3 regions of the Sporomusa aerivorans genome follow, and region 2 is predicted to be linked to each of the others. Evidence: riboswitches for the same ligand, from Rfam matches in the RefSeq annotation. Region 2 holds a riboswitch; each other region holds the start of a gene.
The links. Region 2 has a riboswitch for cobalamin ahead of SATMO3_RS05500 (hypothetical protein). Riboswitches for the same ligand answer to the same signal wherever they lie in the genome.
Positions count from the first base shown of each region.

Region 1: it holds a riboswitch for cobalamin, as region 2 does, so the genes downstream of both, SATMO3_RS09015 (TonB-dependent receptor plug domain-containing protein) here and SATMO3_RS05500 (hypothetical protein) in region 2, are expected to answer to the same signal.
Region 3: it holds a riboswitch for cobalamin, as region 2 does, so the genes downstream of both, cobI (precorrin-2 C(20)-methyltransferase) here and SATMO3_RS05500 (hypothetical protein) in region 2, are expected to answer to the same signal.

Region 1 covers NZ_CP156926.1:1,974,010-1,981,174, reverse strand. Annotated here, with positions in the region: gene SATMO3_RS09015 (TonB-dependent receptor plug domain-containing protein) at 54-1,904, opposite strand; cobalamin riboswitch at 2,043-2,226, opposite strand; gene SATMO3_RS09010 (pentapeptide repeat-containing protein) at 2,343-2,993, opposite strand; gene SATMO3_RS09005 (acyloxyacyl hydrolase) at 3,346-3,909, opposite strand; gene SATMO3_RS09000 (CarD family transcriptional regulator) at 4,146-4,733, shown strand; gene SATMO3_RS08995 (MATE family efflux transporter) at 4,894-6,249, opposite strand; gene SATMO3_RS08990 (MerR family transcriptional regulator) at 6,296-7,099, opposite strand.
Region 2 covers NZ_CP156926.1:1,247,311-1,254,475, forward strand. Annotated here, with positions in the region: gene SATMO3_RS05495 (TonB-dependent receptor plug domain-containing protein) at 1-1,110, shown strand, start outside; cobalamin riboswitch at 1,350-1,534, shown strand; cobalamin riboswitch at 1,716-1,898, shown strand; gene SATMO3_RS05500 (hypothetical protein) at 2,188-2,523, shown strand; gene SATMO3_RS05505 (methylmalonyl-CoA mutase family protein) at 2,544-4,712, shown strand; gene scpA (methylmalonyl-CoA mutase) at 4,709-6,895, shown strand; gene meaB (methylmalonyl Co-A mutase-associated GTPase MeaB) at 6,892-7,165, shown strand, end outside.
Region 3 covers NZ_CP156926.1:6,042,031-6,049,195, reverse strand. Annotated here, with positions in the region: gene SATMO3_RS28835 (biotin/lipoate A/B protein ligase family protein) at 1-292, shown strand, start outside; gene lpdA (dihydrolipoyl dehydrogenase) at 382-1,782, shown strand; gene SATMO3_RS28825 (magnesium transporter CorA family protein) at 1,854-2,798, opposite strand; gene SATMO3_RS28820 (EutN/CcmL family microcompartment protein) at 2,808-3,110, opposite strand; cobalamin riboswitch at 3,398-3,582, shown strand; gene cobI (precorrin-2 C(20)-methyltransferase) at 3,693-4,415, shown strand; gene SATMO3_RS28810 (FecCD family ABC transporter permease) at 4,412-5,467, shown strand; gene SATMO3_RS28805 (ABC transporter ATP-binding protein) at 5,478-6,239, shown strand; gene SATMO3_RS28800 (ABC transporter substrate-binding protein) at 6,454-7,165, shown strand, end outside.

The DNA of each region.
Region 1 (7,165 bases), 730 kb from region 2:
CAACCCGCTTAAAGGCAATAAAGGAACAGCTGTCGACAAATACAAGCCACCTGTTAAAATGTCATTTTGTACCCCATCATGTAGTTGGCCGGTGTGAAATAGTAAGCGTTAGAAGTCGACCGGTAGGAGATATCATCCCTGTCAAGCAAGTTGTTCACCGTTAGGAAAAGACTCTGGTTCTTTGTCATCGCATAATTTACGTTTAAATTTGTAACTAAATACGGTTTGGTATCAATGCCGCTCAGTACCCGCTCTGCCATATAAGAAGCATTTAGGGCAGCGCTCAGCTTGTCCTGCTGATACGTTACGCCGCCTTTAAGCTGCCAGCGTGAGTAATCTCGCTGCCATCCGGATGAAACGCCTTTATTGATGGATTCGGTTTTGGGATTGCCGTAGCTGACGGCATAGTTGTAACCAAAGGGACTGCCTGCTGCTTTAATTGTGCATTCCAGCTCGACACCGGTATTTTTTAAATTTTCGTTTTTATAGGTAAATTCTCCGGGCGTGCCCGTATATGTAGCCGTGATATTGTCGTCAATACCATAATGGAACAACGCAACACGCCACTTATGGTCGCCAGCATCTTTCTTCCAACCCAGTTCGTAGTGTGTGCCTGTCTGCGGCTTCAAGTCGGCGCCGGGCTCCGTTTTGTACATCTGATGCAAATCCGGCATTTTATAAGATTGCCCCACACTGGCATACAGATTCTCGTCTTCAGCCAGCTTATGAACAAACTGCATCTGGCCGCTGAAGTTGGTGTTGTTATAATCACCGGGCGCTCCGGTTGTCCAGGACTCGCGCGCGCTTAAGATCAGCGTATTCAGATCACTGACCTGCTTTTCATACTGGGTATAAGCGGAAAAGTTGTTTCTAGTCTGTTTTGACTCCTTATACGGGGTATATTCCTCCCGCTTAAAGGAACCGCCAAATAAGACTTTACCACTGTCTAACCCCCAGTCTTTTTGCAGATCAAGCCCGTAGTTTCTGTTCTTTTCCTCATCAACCGCACGTTTATTGCCCGAGAAAGTTAATGCGTCTTTTTCACGTGTCCGGTCTACATAATAAGCCGTTGTTTGGAAATGATCATCCCGATAAGTTAACTGCATATTATTTCTGTCAACATTCTGTTTTGTATCCGCTTTGCTTGTAATATAGCGATATTCTGATTCAATATGATTAACCGCTAAGTCTAACTTATCACTAAATGAATAAGTTAGGCTTAGATTATTATTCTCGGGGCCGACCCACTTCGTTCCATCAGTAGCGACCTTCTTACGAGTACCCCATTCCGAATATTGATAGCCGATACCCAAATTACCGGCTTGTAAACCAAGGGTATGCTCTTGCTGTCCATAATTGCCCCAGCCGGTCTTAAAATAATTATCGCGCTTTTTCTTGGTAATGATGTTGATGACACCGCCGGTTGCCTCACTGCCGTACAGAACCGAGCCGCCGCCTCTGACAATCTCTACCCGTTCGACGTTTTCAACAGGAATATCGGTTAAGTCATAGGTGGCGCGAACATTAAGCGGCACTCCGTTCAGCAGTACCAGCGTGCCGCCGGCGGCTCCTCTGATAACAATTTTGCTGTACATGTTGCCTAGGGACGAACCTGCCGTACCATATTGCTGCATTTCGATGCCGGTCGAAAACTTCAACGCGTCGTATAAATTACTGGCGCCAGTATTTTGCAAGTCCTTCTCAGTTAAAATTTCGGTAGAAGCCGCTACATCTACATCGCGTTTCTCATAACGCTGTGCAGTTACAATTACTTGTTCAAGGGAAAATTCACTTTCCTCCGCAGCAAATACCGGTATGGAAGAACAGCTTATCCCCAGCATAATTACTGAATAGATCATTTTTCCTAATATATTCTTTTTATTTTTTTTACTCTTTGTACTCATTGGCATCCCCTTTTTCATTCCTCGCATTAAGATAATTCCGCAGCAAAAAACGCCATTCTTCCCAGGCAATCAGAAAGAATGGCGTTACTCATTATAAGCACAAACCAAATAAACCCCTCCCTATCACTCGTAGGTGTAAAAGGCATTCACAAAGCAGGCAGTTCTCCTGGCTCTGGTTCTTCGCTCGCCCAAGCCTTCCCAAGACGCTTCGTCTCAGTGGCATATTTTGGGTTCGCTCCCCATTACAGTGGCGGGACCGCGCCGGTATTGCACCGTTCTTCCCTATTAAGCCCTTGCGGGCACCTGTTTCGTCCAATATGCAATTTTTTTTTGCTAGTATAGCAAACTTATTGGCAAAAGTCAATCAGCGATACCGTTCTCCGGCTCACCTCTAGCAGTAAAATTTTACTTTAGTTAATAGAAAGTGTGTTCTATCTCCTACTCCTTTATAACCACCCCAAATATATTAACAAGAGCAATTGCCTGTGCGGGAGCGATTATACAACCGCGAAGGTTATCTGTGGTTAGGCCCAGCTGATAAAACTGACAGGTGCTAAGATCGATTCCTGCAAGTTTAACGCCTGAAAATTGGACTTTATCAAGATTGCAATGTGAGAAGCTTACGTCAGTTAATGTGGCGGAGTAAAAGTCAGACTCAGTAAAAGAAGAGTTTTGAAGGCTGACTTTCTTACAATTGGTGTAACGCAGCACGGAATAAGCGGCATTGCAGTTATCAATAGCAACATTTCTCAAAGATGCCTCGGTCAGGTCAATACCAACCAGCTTGCAGTTGGTTAACCGGACACGGTCCATAAAACATTGACTGAAATCCACATTGGAGAGATCACATTGTTCAAAGATAGTGTCGGTTAGGTTGACGGAGGGCCAATGAACGGAATTAAAAACAACATTTTTAAATAAAACCTGGTTAATAGCAACGTTTTCAGCAGTCTGAACCTCTAATGTACAGTCTTGTATAAGGCTGAGTTCCAGGCAGTCTTCGTCGTGAAACCCGTTCTTATACGTCAAGGGTAATTCGGGAGGCAGATTTGGCGTTACTAATTTGGATTTAGCAAATTTTTTGACCATGATATTACCTCAAGCTAATAAAATCGTTCTGTTATTCTTCCTGTTAGCCTATCGCTGTCCTGTAACACTAAGGGCCTATTAACCTTATATTTACCGTTTAAATACAAAGATCCTGTTGAATTACTGTGATGCAGGATTTTGCACGTAGTCAGCAAATTGATCAATGCCCTTATATATAGTAGAATTCCGCTGTAAAGGTTGTGTGCAGGAATTTCTAAGAATAAATCGCATATTACTGATGGTCATTTACCAAAGCGCAAACCGGCAATCATCATTATGGATGATTGCCGGTCTATTTCTAAGAACGCAGGCTTGGGGAAATGAAACACAGGGACTCACAACTTCTACCGGGTTAAAAATTTGATACAAACCCCACTGAAACGCCGCGGGTATCATACCCGGGATTATGAGTTCTAAAACCGTTAGAAACATGCATTAGCGTATATCCTACATTTACTGAAGAGCTGTCATTGAATTTATAAATAAGTTTAGGCCCGACCCGCCACATAAAATTATAATATCTTCCTCCTGCCGGAAATGGTTTATCGTATAAAATAACTCCGCCGCTTATATCTAATGCTGCCAATAGCTTGCCAGAATAATGTTTTTCAGTGCGAATCATGTATATTGGTCCGATACCGACTGCGGAGCTTTCTTGAGAGTGTGTCTGGTTTTCAAGAGTTACGTTTCCAATCGGTCGAGTGATTGTAATCCCCCGGTATATGGACTTATTTTTTTTCTCAGAAATTTTCTCTAGTATATGCAGCGATACCGTATCCAGATCGCGGTCATTGTTGCTTGTAGTCAGGTAGTCCCAATCCAGCTCAAGCTTGGAATCAGCTGCATAACAATACTGTCCCGGCGTGAAAATCAGCAAAAAGTTAATGACTACTACTAAATAAATTAATCTACGCATATTACGACACTCCTCGTATGATTGCTTTATATTATTGACTATATGGCTACATTATGTAAAACCTCCAAAAATCCCTGTTGTACGCAAACATTATTAATATTCCATATATGTAATGATTTACCTGTTAAGTACAAAATTTTTTTTTACGAATGATAAACTCAGGACCTACACAGCGACTATCCGGGACTGCCCACGCAATAAAGCAGACTAAGCTTCAAGTGGAGTTTTAACCCCATCTGAAGCTTAGTCATCGGATAAATATTTCTTATGAAAACAAGCCACACTATGTTGAATATATTCAACGCAAAGGGGGTCTAATTACGTTCAAAATAAATGATCATGTTGTATACGGCGCAACGGGAGTATGCCGGATTACAGATATTATAAAAGATAAGTTTAGCAGCAGTAATGAAACTGAAACTGAATACTATGTGTTACAGCCTGTTTACAACACTAATGTGACCATTAAGACTCCCGTGAATAATTCCAATGCTGCGATGAGACCAATCATTTCAAAAGATGAGATTTTAGCATTGATAGCCATGATGCCCGAGATAGAACCCGTTTTAGTAGACAATGAGAAACAGCGCAGCGAGCAATTTCGGGCCGCGCTTAAAACAGGCAAGACCGAAGAATGGATAAAAATTATTAAGACGCTATATTTAGATAAAAAAGCGAAATCCGCCGTCAATAAAAAATTAACCAAGACAGAGGAAGGTATTATGAACAGTGCTGAAAAGCAATTAAATGAAGAATTTGCGACAGCATTGAACATTTCACCTGACGAGGTTGTTCCCTATATTCTCGATCGCATGCCGGAATAATCCCCCTGTGGAAACAGGGGGACAGGGACACTGTTTTCCGATACCGCTAAGGAACTGGTTGGTATTAGCAAACAGGGAACCATAATTCTACCCTGAATTATGGTTCCCTGTTTTTATCGTAATTCATATGCAGTTTGCGCCAACTTCACGCCTCATAATTTCACTGTTCAAATTGGGGGGGAACCCGCCGACTTTGGTACTTATAATGGTTATACAGCAATGCTGCAGATAATAGTAATGTTAGCATCTCAGCAACAGGTACAGTTAGCCATATGCCTCTTATACCGAATAATTCCGGTAATATGACAATACCCGCCCCTATCCAAACTATGCCTTTGCTCAATGCAATCAAGACCGCGCTTTGTGGTTTGCAAATAGCAGTAAAATAACCTGATGCAACGATATTCAATCCATTTACTATAAAGGCTGAAGCATATAGTTTGGCGCCGTATTCAGCAAAGTCAAGAACAGTATCATTATGCACATCTAAAAATATCACGATTATTTCTCTGGCAAAGGCAGAAATAGCTATGAAAAGTCCTACACCGATAACGAAGGCTGAGAAACCAGCAAGCTGCAATACTTTTTTCACCCGCTCCATTTTGCCACTGCCATAATTATAACTAATAATGGCGCCAACGCCATCTGATAATCCTATCAGAATATTATTCCCGATAAAAGACAAATAGCTAATAGCTGTGAAGGCAGCTACGCCGACTTCGCCTACATAACGCATAAGCGTAATATTAAATAAGAATGCCGTAACACCTGTGCCGATCTCGGCTAGGCCTTCCGATGAACCATTATAGATAATCTTGCATGCCAGCGTTTTTTTAAAACTGCCTTCAGACAATTTTAAAGTTGTTTTGCCCGTTATAAAAGGAAGTACCGCCATAACAAAAGCAATACTATAACCTAATCCTGCAGTCAACGCAGCCCCTTTAATCCCCAGTCCGAGCCGTGCAATCAACAAGTAGTTAAGCATCATATGACTTATAACGGCGACCACTAGAATCTGCATGGAATATACAGGCTTCCCCAGGATTTTTAACACATAGTCCAAAACAAACATGATTCCTAAAAATGGCAGGAATATACCTGTCCAGCTAATATACGTTGTTACCAGTACCAACAGTTGTTTATTGGCACCCAGGAAAACAGCCATCTGTTCAGTAAAACCAACGGCAATTACCGAGAGTATAAGCGATATGGCACCTACTGAGAAAAGAGATGTTTTAAAGGCGTCTCCCGCCTCTTTTATATCTCCTTCACCTAACTTCCGCCCTATGAAACTTTGTGCGCCAATACCGATGATTACACCAACTGCAATCATTACGCTGAAAAAAGGCATAGCAATGTTGACACTTGCTAACGCATTAACCCCAATATAATTACCGACAAAAAAACCGTCTACAATGGTGTTTAGGCCTAGAAATAACATCCCTGCAATCGCAGGAATACTGTATTTTAAAAATAATGAAATAATACTTTCTGTTCCCAGTACGTTTCCATTCATGTTTATCACCCCTTATGAGATGATAAACCTTGGAGCAACTCCAATGTCAAGGATTAGTTGCAATCCAAACTTCGTAGTAATCAAGACCATCTTTATGAGAACTTGCCATATATCTTCCAATCAGGGGACCGTTTACTTGTCTACCTTGTTTTTTTAGATAATCCAAAGCTTTGTTCAGTACATCATTCTCTTGTTCTGAGTAGTTTGTTCCCGCGATTGTATATAAATAATTCATCCCCTGTAAGGAAGAAAGCTCCTGTTGCTCCGCGCCATCCAGTAAATACAGATTTTCTTCATCAATGCTAATCCCCACTTGCGCTGAACTAAAATTGGGACTACCCATAAGTTCTGCCTGCGGGACTAATAGGGTATAGCGTATACGGTCATCTATCCAATCCTCTTTTTTATATTTTCGTATCAGAGTAATCAGGTCTTCTGCTTGCGTGCCAATCAGCTTAAATTTAAAGACCGGTGCAGAAACAATAAGAAATTCGCCTAACCGTTCTTCACACAGCTTATATTGATAAGCAGCCTGGGTAATCATATTCTTTAGCTTAGTTAATTCTTGTATCCTATTCTCGACTATCCTTTGATTCTGATAAAGTACATTCTTAATGTCGCCAATATCCATTTCCGTTATAATTTTTTTAATATCTTTAACAGACAGTTCCATATTGCGAAAGAATAGTATATCCATGAGGACTACCACTTCATCATAAGAGTAATACCTATATCCGTTCTCACTATTTTTCTGCGCTGAAAGTATACCGCTCTTTTCATAATACCGCAATGTATCTGTCGATACATCGAAAAGTTTTGCTACTTCACCGATAGTCCATTTTTCATTCATTTCGTATACCCTGCCTTAATAACTTGTGGTTATTGCGCTAGTTCGCGCATAGCCTTTATATCTTTT
Region 2 (7,165 bases):
CTGTTATATAGATATAATGATACCCGGAATAATATCAATTTGATCTATGACGACAAAGAAGATAATTTTAAATCGGTGCTGTCTTTTAACAAAAGACGGGCTTTTGCCGATAAATATACCTATGCAAGCAAGATATGGAGCGTTAGTGAGCGGTATGATATGTACGGCATAAACTGGGATAACCAGAAGACCTGGAATCTCAGAAATGACCTGGACACGTTGATTGCCGGCGTTACGCTGGCGAACGAGCATTATCATGATCCTTCCACCGATCATGCGGCCGTTCGCAAAAATGCCCTGCGTAACAGCCTCGCCGTATATGGCGCTTATACCTATGCTGTTAATCCTGACTTTAGTGCAACCTTAGGTCTGCGCGAGCATTTTATTGATGATTATGCCAAGTCGATAAGCACTTTCTTGCCACAATTCCAAACCCTTTATAAAATAAATAACAATACTTCCTGGTACACCAATGTCGGCAAGTCATTTCAAATGCCGGCGATAAATCAGTATTTTTCACAGCCAGGCGGTGATTTTAGCAGATTAAAACCCCAACAGGGCTGGAATTATGAGACCGGGTTAAAGATTATCGACCAAAACCAGTCTGTTAAATTGGCGGTTTATCATATGGATATAAAAGACCAATTTATCTGGAAAGAAGATAATGATCGTGAATATATGATTAACACCGGTGATTTCCGCAACACCGGTGTTGAACTGGAATATGTAAGGCTTGTTAATGACAACTGGAAATATAATATCGGCTTTAGCTATTCCAATCCCGAGAACAATGAAAGCGGTTCCTGGACACAATGTAACAGCCGGGTACAAACTACCGCCGGGGTAACCTACAATAAAGACAAATGGCTGACTAACCTCAATTTTGTATTTTTTGGTGACCGTGAAGAAAGCTATTACAAAATTAACGGCGCCATCAGTGATATTCCGGACCGTATCCAACTAAATGCCCTAATTAAGTATCAGCCGGAACGTAACCAGACGGTCGCTCTGAATTTGTACAATATACTTGACCGGGATAATTCTCTGAACAAATATGAGAATCTGGACCTGCCGTTTAACTGGACATTAAGCTACAAGTATACTTTCTAATTTAGCAGGCCAAACCATTTGCCGGGGCTTACAGACGCCACAGGCAGAGCTGAGCTGCCGGCGTCTGCTTTAAAAACGGGACACTGAACCTGTCCCGTTGTCCCTAGGGGGATGCAGTTGTTCCGGCAGTCGGGATGTCATATTTCACAATCCGTGAAGTATACGAAAATACTGTATTCACAACGTTAATTGACAGTAGCTGTATAAACATGATATAATTACTAACGATGTTTAGTTAAAACTAAATATGCGAGTTAGGTGCCCTACGGGGCTTAATAGGGAAGACCGGTGAAATACCGGCGCGGTCCCGCCACTGTAATGGGGAGCGAACCCAAGAATATACCACTGGGATGATTAGTCCTGGGAAGGTTTGGGTAAGTGTTGATCCAGAGCCAGGAGAACTGCCTGACTAACAATCACCGTTTTACTCACGAGCGATGAGGAGGAGATTAAAGAGTCATCTTTCTGGTTGTAAGACCAGTTTTGGATGAGCTTTGTTTGTACATACCCCTTCCTGCGCAGGAAGGGGTTTATTTGTATGGCCCGGTTACAGTCTGCCTTCGCCGCAGGCTGGGAATGACCGCCGTCATTTTGCAACAAACAATTACATATTTGATGAGACTGGTGCCTTAACAGGCTTAATAGGGAAGACCGGTGAAAAACCGGCGCGGTCCCGCCACTGTAATGGGGAGCAGACCCAAGATATGCCACTGAGACGAATGTCTTGGGAAGGTTTGGGCGAGCGATGATCCAGAGCCAGGAGAACTGCCTGTCTAACAATCACCGATTGACCTGCGAGCGATGGGGAGGGGATTATGAGAACAAGGCATCTTTCTGACGACTATTGCTTTTAGCAGTAGTTGCAGAGTTCTCATTGACATCACCACACCCCTTCCTGTTTGCTGCAGGCAGGGGTATTTTATTGCAACAGGTATTTCTTCTGAAAAGTAAGATGTTGGTGTTGCTATTCACGAGGCAGAGACTGACTCTACGGTACGCTTGCTTATGACAAAAGCCGGTGGGGAGTAGGTTCAAGCCCCCTATATATATAATAAAAAACTGTAGGGAGGATTTTACATGTTGATGCACAGGGAGCTAACTTCGATGGAAAACAGGGATCAGGATTTGATAATGCCGGTTCCTCATTCGCTGCGGCCCGAGAAGTTCACCCCGCTTTCCGAACGTATTGCCAACAACGAAGTGCTGACTGGTGTGCTTAGACTGAAAGAGTTAATGAGAATGTCCGATTTTACCACCTATATTGAAAGCCTTGTCGCCGTACGGTTGCAAGACCAGGTCATATGGCTGGTTACTGACCGGGAAATGCATCGTTCGATTGTGGAACGTAATTTTTTGCCGCAGATCAAAAGCGCTTTTGGCGTAACCCGCGTACGTGTTATCAGTCAGGCCTGACAGAAGGGAGACATATGGATATGGCAGAAAGTACAAAGACAGGAAATGCTGCTCATACTGTAGAGAAGCTATTTAGTGAATTCCCGGCGACATCCTATGAGAACTGGAAAGGGGAAGCGGAGAAGGCGCTTAAGGGAGCAAGCTTCGACAACAGAATGATTACTAAAACTTACGAAGAAATTGACCTGCAGCCAATCTATCGACCGGAAAATGTTGCCGATAGCACAATGCATCTTTCTTTACCAGGTTCTCAGCCTTTTCTAAGAGGCCGGCTGGCAGGAGGATATCTGACTTCACCCTGGCTAATCGCACAGGAATGCGAGCAAGCTGATACGGAAAGCTTTAATCAAAATCTAAAGAATGAACTGAGCCGGGGAACAACGGCAGTGCATATCTGCCTTGATACACCGACCCTGCTGGGAAATAATCCTGACGAAGCGCCGGAAGAAGCCGGCAACAAAGGCTTGTCATTGTCTTGTCTAAAGGATTTGTCGCAGGCGCTGGCGGACGTCTCATTAGCTACAGTTCCCGTCCTGGTGCATACCGGAGTGAGCCCGCTGCCGGTACTGGCTTTATTTGGTGCGCTGGGACGGGGGAATGGCGAAAAAATCAAAGAATGGCAAGGTTTTATAGCTGCTGACCCTCTGGGCATACTGGCTGTTCGGGGTGAACTGCCGGCTGCTTTGGAATCGCTGTACGATGAAATGGCCAGCGCAACAATCTGGGCGCAAAAAAATGCACCGGCAGTGCGCACCTTGCTTGCCGACGGCAGCCCATACCATGATGCCGGCGCCAATGCCGTACAGGAACTGGCCTTTGCTTTAAGCACGGCTGTGGAATATGTACGGGCGTTACAGGAACGAGGCCTTGAATTTAACGATATCGCCAAACATCTGCAATTTTCATTTTCGCTAGGCGCGAATATGTTCATGGAATTGGCGAAAATAAGGGCGGCGCGGATTTTGTGGCAGCAGGCCGCACAGGCTTTCGGCGGCAGTGAGGAAGCCGGCAGCACCAAAATACACGGACGTACTTCCCGTTTTACCAAAACCCTTTACGACCCTTATGTCAATATGCTGCGTATGACAACGGAAGCGTTCGCCGGGGTCGTGGCCGGTTTGGACAGTCTGCATGTAGGGCCGTTTGATGAAGCAATCCGGCAAGGTGATGAATTTTCCCGCCGTATTGCCCGTAATACCCAAATCATTCTGCAGCAGGAGTGCTCGCTGTTGCAGCCGGTTGATCCGGCAGGGGGCTCCTGGTACGTTGAGACCATTACGATGGAGCTGGCGCGCAAAGCCTGGAATTTGTTCCGGCAAATTGAGGAGCAGGGCGGCATGTTCAATGCGCTGCGGGCCGGGCTGCCGCAGCAGTATGCGGAGAAAACAGTTAAGAAACGATTTGCCAACCTGGGAAAACGAAAAGATGTTATTGTCGGGACAAATATGTACGCCAACCTTGCGGAACAACTGCTGGAGACACCGGCTGGCAAGCCTGAAAAGTTCAGGCTGAAACGGGCGGGAGAGATAGCAACCTATCGCGACCTGACTGATGCTGTGGAACGTATGCTGCAACTGGGAATTCTTGCGCAAAACAGACATACGGTTGGAGCTGCCGTTGTAGAAACCGCCATCAGCGCAGCTATGAGCGGAAGCTCGGTTGGGGAACTGGCGGCGGCCCTCCGGACGGAAGAAATACAGCCGCTGGCAGTATCCCGGCTGCAGGTGTGCAGGGTGTCCGAACAGTTCGAGAAAATCCGGCAGACAACGGCGCAATTTGCTGCAGAAACAGGGGATAATGTCTGCGTTTTCCTGGCCAATATGGGACCTATTCCGCAGCATAAGCCGCGGGCGGATTTCAGCCGGGGCTTTTTTGAGGTCGGCGGTTTCAGTGTACTGACCAATAACGGTTTTGCCAGTGTGGAGGCGGCGGCGGCAGCCGTAGCGGAGGCTGAGCCGGACGTAGCCGTTATTTGTTCAACCGATGCTACTTATCCCGAGCTGGTGCCGCCTCTGGCTAAGCTGATAAAAGAGCAGACGCCTGGTATCTGGCTGATTCTGGCGGGCTTGCCGCCGGAAGATCTGCAGGCGGTATATAAGGAAGCGGGCGTTGATGAATTCATCCATGTCCGGGCGGATTGCCAGGGAATTTTACTGCGGCTGCAGCAGAGAAAGGGGATGAAGGCATGAGCGTAAAACCGGACTTTACGTCAATTGAGTTTCAGTCGGCCTGCCAGCCGGTGAGCCGGGAGGAATGGCGCCGCAAGATCGAAAAGGAAACGGGCAGGACCGTGGAGGAACTGGTTTACCGGACAATGGAGCAAATCGACATTCAGCCGCTGTATACGGCGGCTGACATGGCCGATGTCGAGCATCTTGCCTATCTGTCAGGCATCCCGCCGTTTTTGCGCGGTCCTTACGCTAACATGTATGTTACCCAGCCGTGGACAGTGCGGCAGTATGCCGGTTTTTCCACGGCGGAAGAAAGTAACGCCTTCTATAAACGCAACCTGGCGATGGGGCAGAAGGGCCTGTCCATTGCTTTCGATTTAGCCACTCACCGGGGCTATGACTCGGATCATCCCCGTGTCGTCGGCGATGTCGGTAAAGCAGGGGTGGCTGTTGACTCCATTCTGGACATGAAGATTCTCTTTGACGGCATACCGCTGGACAAAATGTCAGTGTCCATGACTATGAACGGTGCGGTGCTGCCGATAATGGCTTTCTATATTGTAGCTGCACAAGAGCAGGGAGTGAAGGCCGAAGTACTTACCGGCACTATTCAAAATGATATTTTGAAAGAGTTTATGGTTCGTAATACCTATATTTATCCGCCCGAACCGTCTATGCGCATTATCGGCGATATTTTCGCCTATACTTCACAAAATATGCCCAAGTTCAACAGTATTAGTATTTCCGGCTATCACATGCAGGAAGCCGGGGCTACCGCCGATATCGAACTGGGGTATACGCTGGCCGACGGCCTGGAGTATGTCAAGACCGGTCTGAAAGCGGGACTGGATATTGATGCGTTTGCACCGCGGTTTGCCTTCTTCTGGGCTATCGGCAAGAACTATTTCATGGAAGTAGCCAAAATGCGGGCCGGACGTTTATTATGGGCCAAACTTATCAAGCAATTTAATCCCAAAAACAATAAATCGATGGCGCTGCGTACCCATTCCCAGACTTCCGGCTGGAGTCTGACTGAACAGGATCCGTTCAATAATGTTGTCCGGACTTGCATTGAAGCGCTGGCTGCCTCGCTGGGGCATACCCAGTCACTGCATACCAACGCGCTGGACGAAGCCATCGCGCTGCCTACCGACTTCTCGGCCCGTATTGCGCGTAATACCCAGTTGTATCTGCAGGACGAGACTTATATTTGCAAGGTTATCGATCCGTGGGGCGGCTCTTACTATGTGGAGGCGCTGACACGGGAACTGGTTAATAAAGCCTGGGCTCACATTCAGGAAGTGGAAGTCCTGGGGGGGATGGCGAAAGCTATTGATACCGGACTTCCCAAAATGCGGATTGAGGAAGCGGCCGCCAGGCGGCAGGCGCAAATTGATTCCACCAAGGAGACCATTGTCGGTGTTAACCGGTTCCGCCTTGCCAAAGAAGATCCGCTGGAAATACTCGAAGTTGACAATACTGCGGTGCGTCAGGCCCAGCTTCGCCGGCTGGAAGAATTGAAAGCCAACCGGAATGAAGACGCTGTGCAATCGGCGCTGGAGGCCATTACCAATGCTATGGCAAAAGGCGAGGGGAATGTGCTGGACCTGGCGGTTAAAGCGACCCGGGTCAGGGCCAGTCTTGGTGAAATCTCGTATGCGGTGGAAAAGGTGGCAGGCCGTCACAAGGCTATTATCCGTTCCATTTCCGGCGTATACAGCAGTGAGTTCAGTGATGAACAGGAAATTGAAGCGGTTCGCAAGATGGCTGATGAATTCGAAGAACTGGAAGGACGCCGGCCGCGCATCCTGATCGCCAAAATGGGACAGGATGGCCATGACCGCGGCGCCAAAGTGGTGTCTACCGCTTTTGCCGATATGGGCTTTGACGTGGATATCGGACCTTTGTTCCAGACACCGGAAGAAACTGCCCAGCAGGCAGTGGATAATGATGTGCATGTGGTGGGGATGAGCTCGCTGGCAGCCGGCCACAAAACACTGCTGCCGCAACTGGTGGAAGAACTACAGAAACGCGGGCGGAGCGATATTCTGGTTGTGGCCGGCGGGGTCATTCCGGCTCAGGACTATGATTATTTGCGGGCGCACGGGGCAGCTGCCATCTTTGGGCCGGGAACGGTTATCCCGGTAGCGGCGCAGCGCATTCTGGAAGTGCTGATGCAGCAGGAACAGAGCGTGCAATGACCGGGCAGCAGGGTAAGCGGCTTCCCGAATGGGCCAGCGGCGACGAGAAAGGTTTTGCCAGCAAAGTAATGGAGGGAGTTGCTACCACGCATGACGGCATGCGCGGACCGGGCGGCTGGGCTTTGCCCGCCGCACCGGCGGCGCGGCCGCCCAGGCTGGAGGTTCCGGATTATCAGCGTGGTATCCTGGCCGGTGACCGGGGAATTCTGGCAAGAGCCATCACGCTGGTGGAAAGCAACCATCCCCGGCATGTGGACATGGGGCAGTCGC
Region 3 (7,165 bases), 1.7 Mb from region 2:
TTCACTGCTCTTGCGCTTTGTGCCCGGGCAGGTGGCGTCCCTGCTCAATCTGCCGTCTGACGAGGCCCGGGACCTGGTGGCCGGCATGCTGGCCAGACGGGCAACCTCTCTATATGACGCCGCCCGGCGGGAAGTAAGCTGGCAGGAAGCCTGTAAGGCCATGCAGGCTGCTTTCGGGCCGGCATTAGGAGTGGAACTTGAACCTGACGGGCTTTGCGCGGAAGAACAAGCGAGTGTCAGGGAACTAGCGGCGGCTAAATATAGTCAGGACAGCTGGAATTTACTGCGCTAGGGAATCAGGCATAAATCTGTTTGCTAGCCGGCCGGAGTGAGCGTAATATAGGGCCAAAGCAAGCCTTTGGGCTATGTAGGAGGATCAACATGAGCTATGATGTAGCCGTTATTGGCGGCGGTCCAGGCGGATATGTGGCTGCTATCCGTGCTGCGCAACTGGGTGGCAAAGTATTATTAGTGGAAAAAGAAAGCCTGGGCGGGGTATGCCTGAACAGGGGCTGTATTCCTACCAAGACATTGCTGAAAAGTGCGGAAAAATGGGAAGATTTGCAGCGCTGCGCTGAATTTGGCCTTCAGGCCGGTGAGGTCGGCTTTGATTTTAGCTCAATTGTGGCGCGGAAAGATAAGGTAGTCGCCGGTCTGCGGGCCGGTATTGAGCAACTGGTGAAAAGCAATGCTATTACCGTACTCCACGGTACAGCCGTACTGACAGGCGCCGGCAGCCTTGCAGTGAGTACGGCGTCCGGTACGGAAACTTATGAGACCGGTAAAGTAATCGTTGCCACCGGTTCGGCGCCCAGCTCGATACCGGTACCGGGACGGGAGTTGGCCGCTGTTCTTACCAGTGATAATTTGCTGGAACTTACGGAGGTACCTAAAAGCCTGCTGGTAATTGGCGCCGGGGTGGTCGGCCTTGAATTTGCTTTTATTATGAAAGCGTTTGGCTGTGAAGTCACCATCGTGGAAATGCTGCCAACCATTTTGCCGATGGTGGACAGCGACATAGTGAAACGCATCGGGCCTGTACTGCGCAAGCAGGGAATAAAAACGGTGGCCGGGGCCAAAGTGACGGCGATTGAGGAGGCCGCTGGCGGCGTGACGGTAAAAGTGTCTACTGCCAAGGGCGATCAGGAATTTGCAGTGGAAAAGGTACTTGTAGCGGCAGGACGCCGGCCGGTAACCGAGGAGCTGGGGCTGGCTGAGGCTGGCGTTTTCTATGACCGGACAGGTATTAACGTCAATGAGCGTATGGAAACAAATATTCCGGGCATCTACGCCATCGGCGATGTAACCGGCCAAAGCATGCTGGCCCATGCCGCCTCGGCAGCCGGGATTGTTGCTGCAGAGAATGCCATGGGGTTAAACTCGGTTATGGATTATCGCGCAATTCCCAGTTGTATCTTTACTACCCCCGAAATCGCCATGGTAGGGCTTACGGAGGCGGAAGCCTCAAACCAAGGGCTGAGCTATACCATCGGCCGGTTTAATTTTGCCGCCAACGGCAAAGCTGTGACCATGGGGGAACCCGACGGCTTGGTAAAAATAATCGCCGCTGCTGAAACCGGCAAAGTACTGGGTATGCATATTCTGGGGCCGCATGCCAGTGATTTGATTATGGAAGGGGCTCTGGCCATTCAGAATGGCTTAACCGCCCGGGATATTGCCCATACCGTCCACCCCCACCCAACTTTGTCGGAGACCGTAATGGAGAGTGCCCATGGCACTTTCGGCGAAATCATCCATCAGGTTAAGATGAAGCCCAGATAGAGAAAGTGCGCCTAAGTGAGAACAAGGAAACCCGTGACAGGATGTGCAATCCCGGTCGCGGGTTTGGTCTTTTATAACATGCCTTTTTTCCGTAATACCAGGCCGGCCACGCTGCTGGCAGAGATGCACAGCAGAACCACTGTCCAGAAGCCTGTTTCCGTGCCCTGAAGCGGCACGATGAGGCTCATGCTCCAGAAGCTGGAGATCATGGTTGGAATAGATAACAGGATAGTTACCGCCGCCAAAAATTTCATAATATAGTTTAAGTTGTTGGAAATGACCGAAGAAAATGCATCCATCATACTGCTTAAAATATCGCTGTAGGTTTGTACTAGCTCGAGTGCCCGGCGGTTTTCAATAATGACGTTTTCAACAATATCCTCATCGGCTTCGTCCATTGGCAGGAGATGACGCATCTGCGGATTGGAGCGCAGCCGGAGAATGCTTTCCAGCACGATAACGTTAGCCCGTAAAGCTGCTGTAAAATAAGTCAGGCCTTTCTCCAGATTGAGCAACTGGAAGACTTCTCTGTTGGTGGTGGATTTGCGTAAATGCACTTCAATTTCATCAGTGCGCTGCCGAATGGAGTGAATATGCCGCAAAAAAGCATTGCCTGCCTGATAAAGTATCTGGAAAAAGAACCGGGAACACTTGCGGGTGTCGAATTCGGGGCCGACATTGTCAGGAATAAGCGTGGAAGGTTCCAGGCTTATTGTGATGGTTAATTCCGGTGCTAAAATGATGCTGAGTGGAATTGTATCGTACTGATCGGCACTGCGAGCTAACGGTATGTTAATGATAATAAGCACACACCGGTCATGGAGTAAAACACGCGGACAGCTGTCTTCTTCAAAAGCATAGCGCAATAGCTTATCCGGGATCGCCGTGGTCGATGAGATCAAAGCAAATTCCCCGTTCGAAGGCTGGGCGGCTTTCAGCCAGGCGCCCTTTAAGACTGAAGGGTCAAAGGGAACTTCCTCTAAGCCTGTAGCGCTGCTGCGGTAGGTTGTCAGCATAGCGGCGGCCTATACCTTATTGACCCAGTATTGTGATTTGGAAATACCCTCCAGTTCGATGTGTTCAACAATACCGACTATGGCAGCATCCACGGCGCTGTCTTCGTTTTGCATAATTCTGCGGGCCGAGCTGCCTGTCAGTACCAGCACGGTTTCGCCGTTGCCCGCTCCTACAGTATCAACGGCCACTTGTAAACTAATTGTATTCATGCCATCCAGATTCAAGGGCTGTACGATGAGCAGCTTGCTGCCGATAAGGGTATCATTTTTCGTTGGAGCGACAACCGTGCCGACGACTTTACCAAGCCACATAATAATCCTCTCCTAAAAGTAAGCTTAGTCTTCCAAAAAGGGATTACCCTCATCGGAAAGTTATAAAAGGATATATGATACTATATTTTTGACTAAGGGCCCTGTTTCCTATGTGGTTTTTTGTGCTATCATAGTGGATTATTGCGGCTGAGAATAAGCTGGGCGGAACTGCACTATAACTATGCCAGGAAAGCGTCGGAAAAACCTGGAAAAGCAGCGGCTTCCAGGGGTATTAGCGGTAAACTATAATTTTCTTGACTTTTCGTAAAGTTAATCATACAATCTAAGTAACTAAACATGGAACAGGTGCCCGATTGGGCTTAATAGGGAAGCCGGTTTAAATCCGGCACGGTCCCGCCGCTGTGATGGGGAGCCAACTGCAACAAGCCACTGAAATAGTGTACTATTTTGGGAAGGCGCAGTTTGGCTATGAACCTAAGTCAGAAGATCTGCCTGTTTGACAATCACCGTTTTTCACCCACGAGCGATGGGGAGGGGGTTTGCGCGTTAGCTTGGGCAAAATTCTCTGTCATACCGTTACGGTGACAGGGATTTATTTATTTTAAGGAGTTGTTTTAGATTATGGCAGGGATTTTTTACGGCGTTGGTGTAGGGCCTGGCGACCCCGAATTACTCACTTTGAAAGCTATTAATGCAATAAAGTCGGCAGATGTGGTTATTGCTCCCCGTACCGAAAAAAAGGACGAGAGTACAGCTTTGTCCATTGCCAGGCCGTATCTGCAGGAAGGCACCGAGATTTTGGAACTGGTATTCCCGATGAACTATAACGCGCAGGCATTGTCAGATGCCTGGGTCAATAATAAAACCACTATCCTGAAGTTATTGGACAGTGGTAAAAAAGTGGCTTTTCTTACACTGGGTGATCCCATGCTGTACAGTACCTACATGTATGTTTACCGGCTGCTTGAGGCTTCCGGTCATCAAATTGTTAACATTCCCGGCGTTAATTCTTTTTCGGCAATCGGCAACCGCCTAGGTGTGCCGTTGGCAGAAGGCGGCGACATCTTAAGCATTGTTCCGGCCACTATTGATGATGAACGGTTGGAAAAGGTGCTGGAAGTTTCCGATAATGTTGTGCTTATGAAGGTATATAAGAACTATACAGACATTGTTGAAAAACTGCATAAACACGGCATGGTGGAAAATGCCGTGATGGTTTCCAAATGCGGTCTGGAAGGCGAGGAAATTGTCCATGACCTGGCAGCCGCCGGCACACAAAAGGTGAATTATCTGTCAACCATTCTGACAAAACGCTCCAAAGTGAGTAAACACGCATTGGCATGAGTAGTACATTAACGGCGCTCCTTAGCCGTCAGCGCTCCAAAACCCGCCTGGCGGGGGGGATACTGCTGGCGGCTATGGCGCTGTTTACTTTGGCCGCTGTTGGTTTTGGACGTGCTGATATCAGTATGATTGATGTGGCCTCTGTTATTTACGGTAAAATATCGGGCAGCTCTGACGCCTACAGCCATATTGGCGCAGCCAAGACGGCTATTATCTGGGATATTCGGCTGCCGCGCATTTTAGCGGCCGTTGCCGTCGGCGGCGGTCTGGCTGTGGCCGGTGTGGTGTTTCAGGCGCTGTTAATGAATCCGCTGGCTGATTCCTACACCATGGGAGTATCTACCGGTGCGGCTTTTGGCGCCAGTGTGGCTATCTATTTGAATATTTTTACGCAGGGAGGCCTGCCGGTTACGGTGTTTGCTTTTGGCGGCGCGGTAGCTACTCTTCTTGTCGTCATGTCCATGGCCCGGGTAGGCGGCTATGTTTCTTCGGCCAATCTGGTGATTGCCGGGATTATTGTCAGCAGTATTTTATCGGCCGCTATCAGTATGGTCAAAAGTCTGGCCGGTGAACAGGTCTCAGCCATTGTATCCTGGCTCATTGGCAGTCTGGCCGCTAAAAGCTGGGAGCATGTCCTCTACGGCTGGCCGCTGATTTTATTTGCCTGTTGTCTGTGCTATTATTATGCCGAAGACCTTAATATTGTTTCTCTGGGTGACCGGGAGGCCCGCAGCCTGGGGATTAACGCTTCCCGCCTACGGACAATTCTTTTGGCGGCTGGGGCGCTGATTACGGCGGTATGTGTGGCCATTGGCGGCATTATTGGTTTTGTCGGTCTTATTGTACCTCATATGGTCAGGATGCTGACCGGATCGGATAATAAGGCGCTTATCCCCCTCTCAGGGCTTACCGGCGGCATTCTTTTACTTACCGCCGATACCTTTGGCCGTTCAGTCGGCAATATCGAAATTCCGGTCGGTGTATTGACAACCCTTTTGGGCGGTCCCTTTTTTGTTTATATATTCAGGATGCGCAACAAGACGCTGCAATAGGAGCGTTACTATGATAAAAATTGAAAATGTTAGTTTTAATTATGCGGCCAAAGAGGTTCTCAGAGATATCAATCTCGAGATCAGGCAAGGCAGTTTCAGTGGCATCGTCGGACCAAACGGTTCAGGCAAAACAACACTGCTAAATATTATCACCGGACAGTTACCGGCTGCAGCCGGAACAATAATGCTAAAAGGGCGGGATATCGGTTCTTATCGGATTGAAGAACTGGCCCGCCATATTGCTATTGTACCGCAAAATATGGATATACGCTTTCCCTATACCTGCCTGGAGATAGTAAGTATGGGACGGACACCGTTTAAATCAAGGCTCTCTGGCCTTACCGACGAGGACCTGACCATCATTGAAAATGCCATGCGTCTTACAGACACACTGGATTTTGCCGGCCGGCTGGTTACCGAACTCAGCGGCGGCGAGCGCCAGCGGGTGCTTTTTGCCAAAGCGCTGGCGCAAAAACCCGAGATTTTATTCTTGGACGAGTCGTTTTCCAATATGGATATTTATTACAGCATTAAGTGTCTCAACCTTTTAAGGGAACTTTGCGCCAGTCAGGGATTGACGGTTGTGGCCATTATCCATGACCTGAACCTGGTAAGCGCCTTTTGTTCCGACGCTGCGGTTTTAAAAGCAGGGCGGCTGGTACAGTACGGCAAGGCGCCTGCTGTGCTCGCGCCGGAGCTTATCCGGGAAATTTTCAACATTCGGGTTGTCCGGGCCGGTGAGACAGGACTTGCTGTGCTTGCCGACATATAAGAACAAGAGTTGCTCCTGCCTCGATAGAAAATCCAATAAAGGATTATTGTCCAGACAGGGAGTTGGTAACGCTTCGCCGCTGGTGCTTAATCTACGCTGTTACCAGCACCCTGTTTGAAAATCTTTATTGGCTGTCATATATATTTAATGGGGGATTAGTCAATGAAAAGCAAACTATGGATGGTTGTGATTTTTGTTCTATTGGCGTTAGTCTTTGCCGCTGAGTGCGGCGCCAGCAAACCGAGTCGCTGGCACTGGTGACGGGACGATAAGAATAACCGATGACTTAAATCAGACCATTGTCCTTAAAGCACCTGCCAAGCGTATCATTTCGCTGTATTCAGCTCATACCGAAAATCTTTTGGCATTGGGGCTGGAGGCTGAAATCATCGGTGTCAGTACCACGGAAACCGAGCCGGCAGCTAAGAATAAACCCGCTTTCGACTATCGCGCCGACCCGGAAAAGGTCCTGGCGGCCCAGCCTGATCTAGTTGTCATCAGGCCCTTTGTCAAACAAAGCAATCCTGATTTCGTCAAAACACTTGAGCAGGCCAATATCAAGGTTGTCTGTCTCTATCCCGAGAAATTTGAGGAATTTGACAGTTATATTCAGAAGCTGGCGGTACTGACCGGCCGGGAACAGCAGGCTGCCGACAAGTTAGCGGCTTTCCATAATAAGCTCAAGACGGTGGCTGAACATATTGCCAAGGTACAGGCTAAGAAACGAGTGTATTTTGAAGCAACGGCTACCGAATACCGGACCATTACTGTCGACAGTATGCCGGGTACGGTGCTTAAGCTGGCCGGCGGCAGCAATATAGCGGCCGATGCTCAGCCGTTAAAAGCGGCCAGCAGCATTGCCGCCTACGGCAGCGAACGCTTGCTGATGAAAGCGGAGGACATCGATGTTTTTCTGGCGCAGCGCG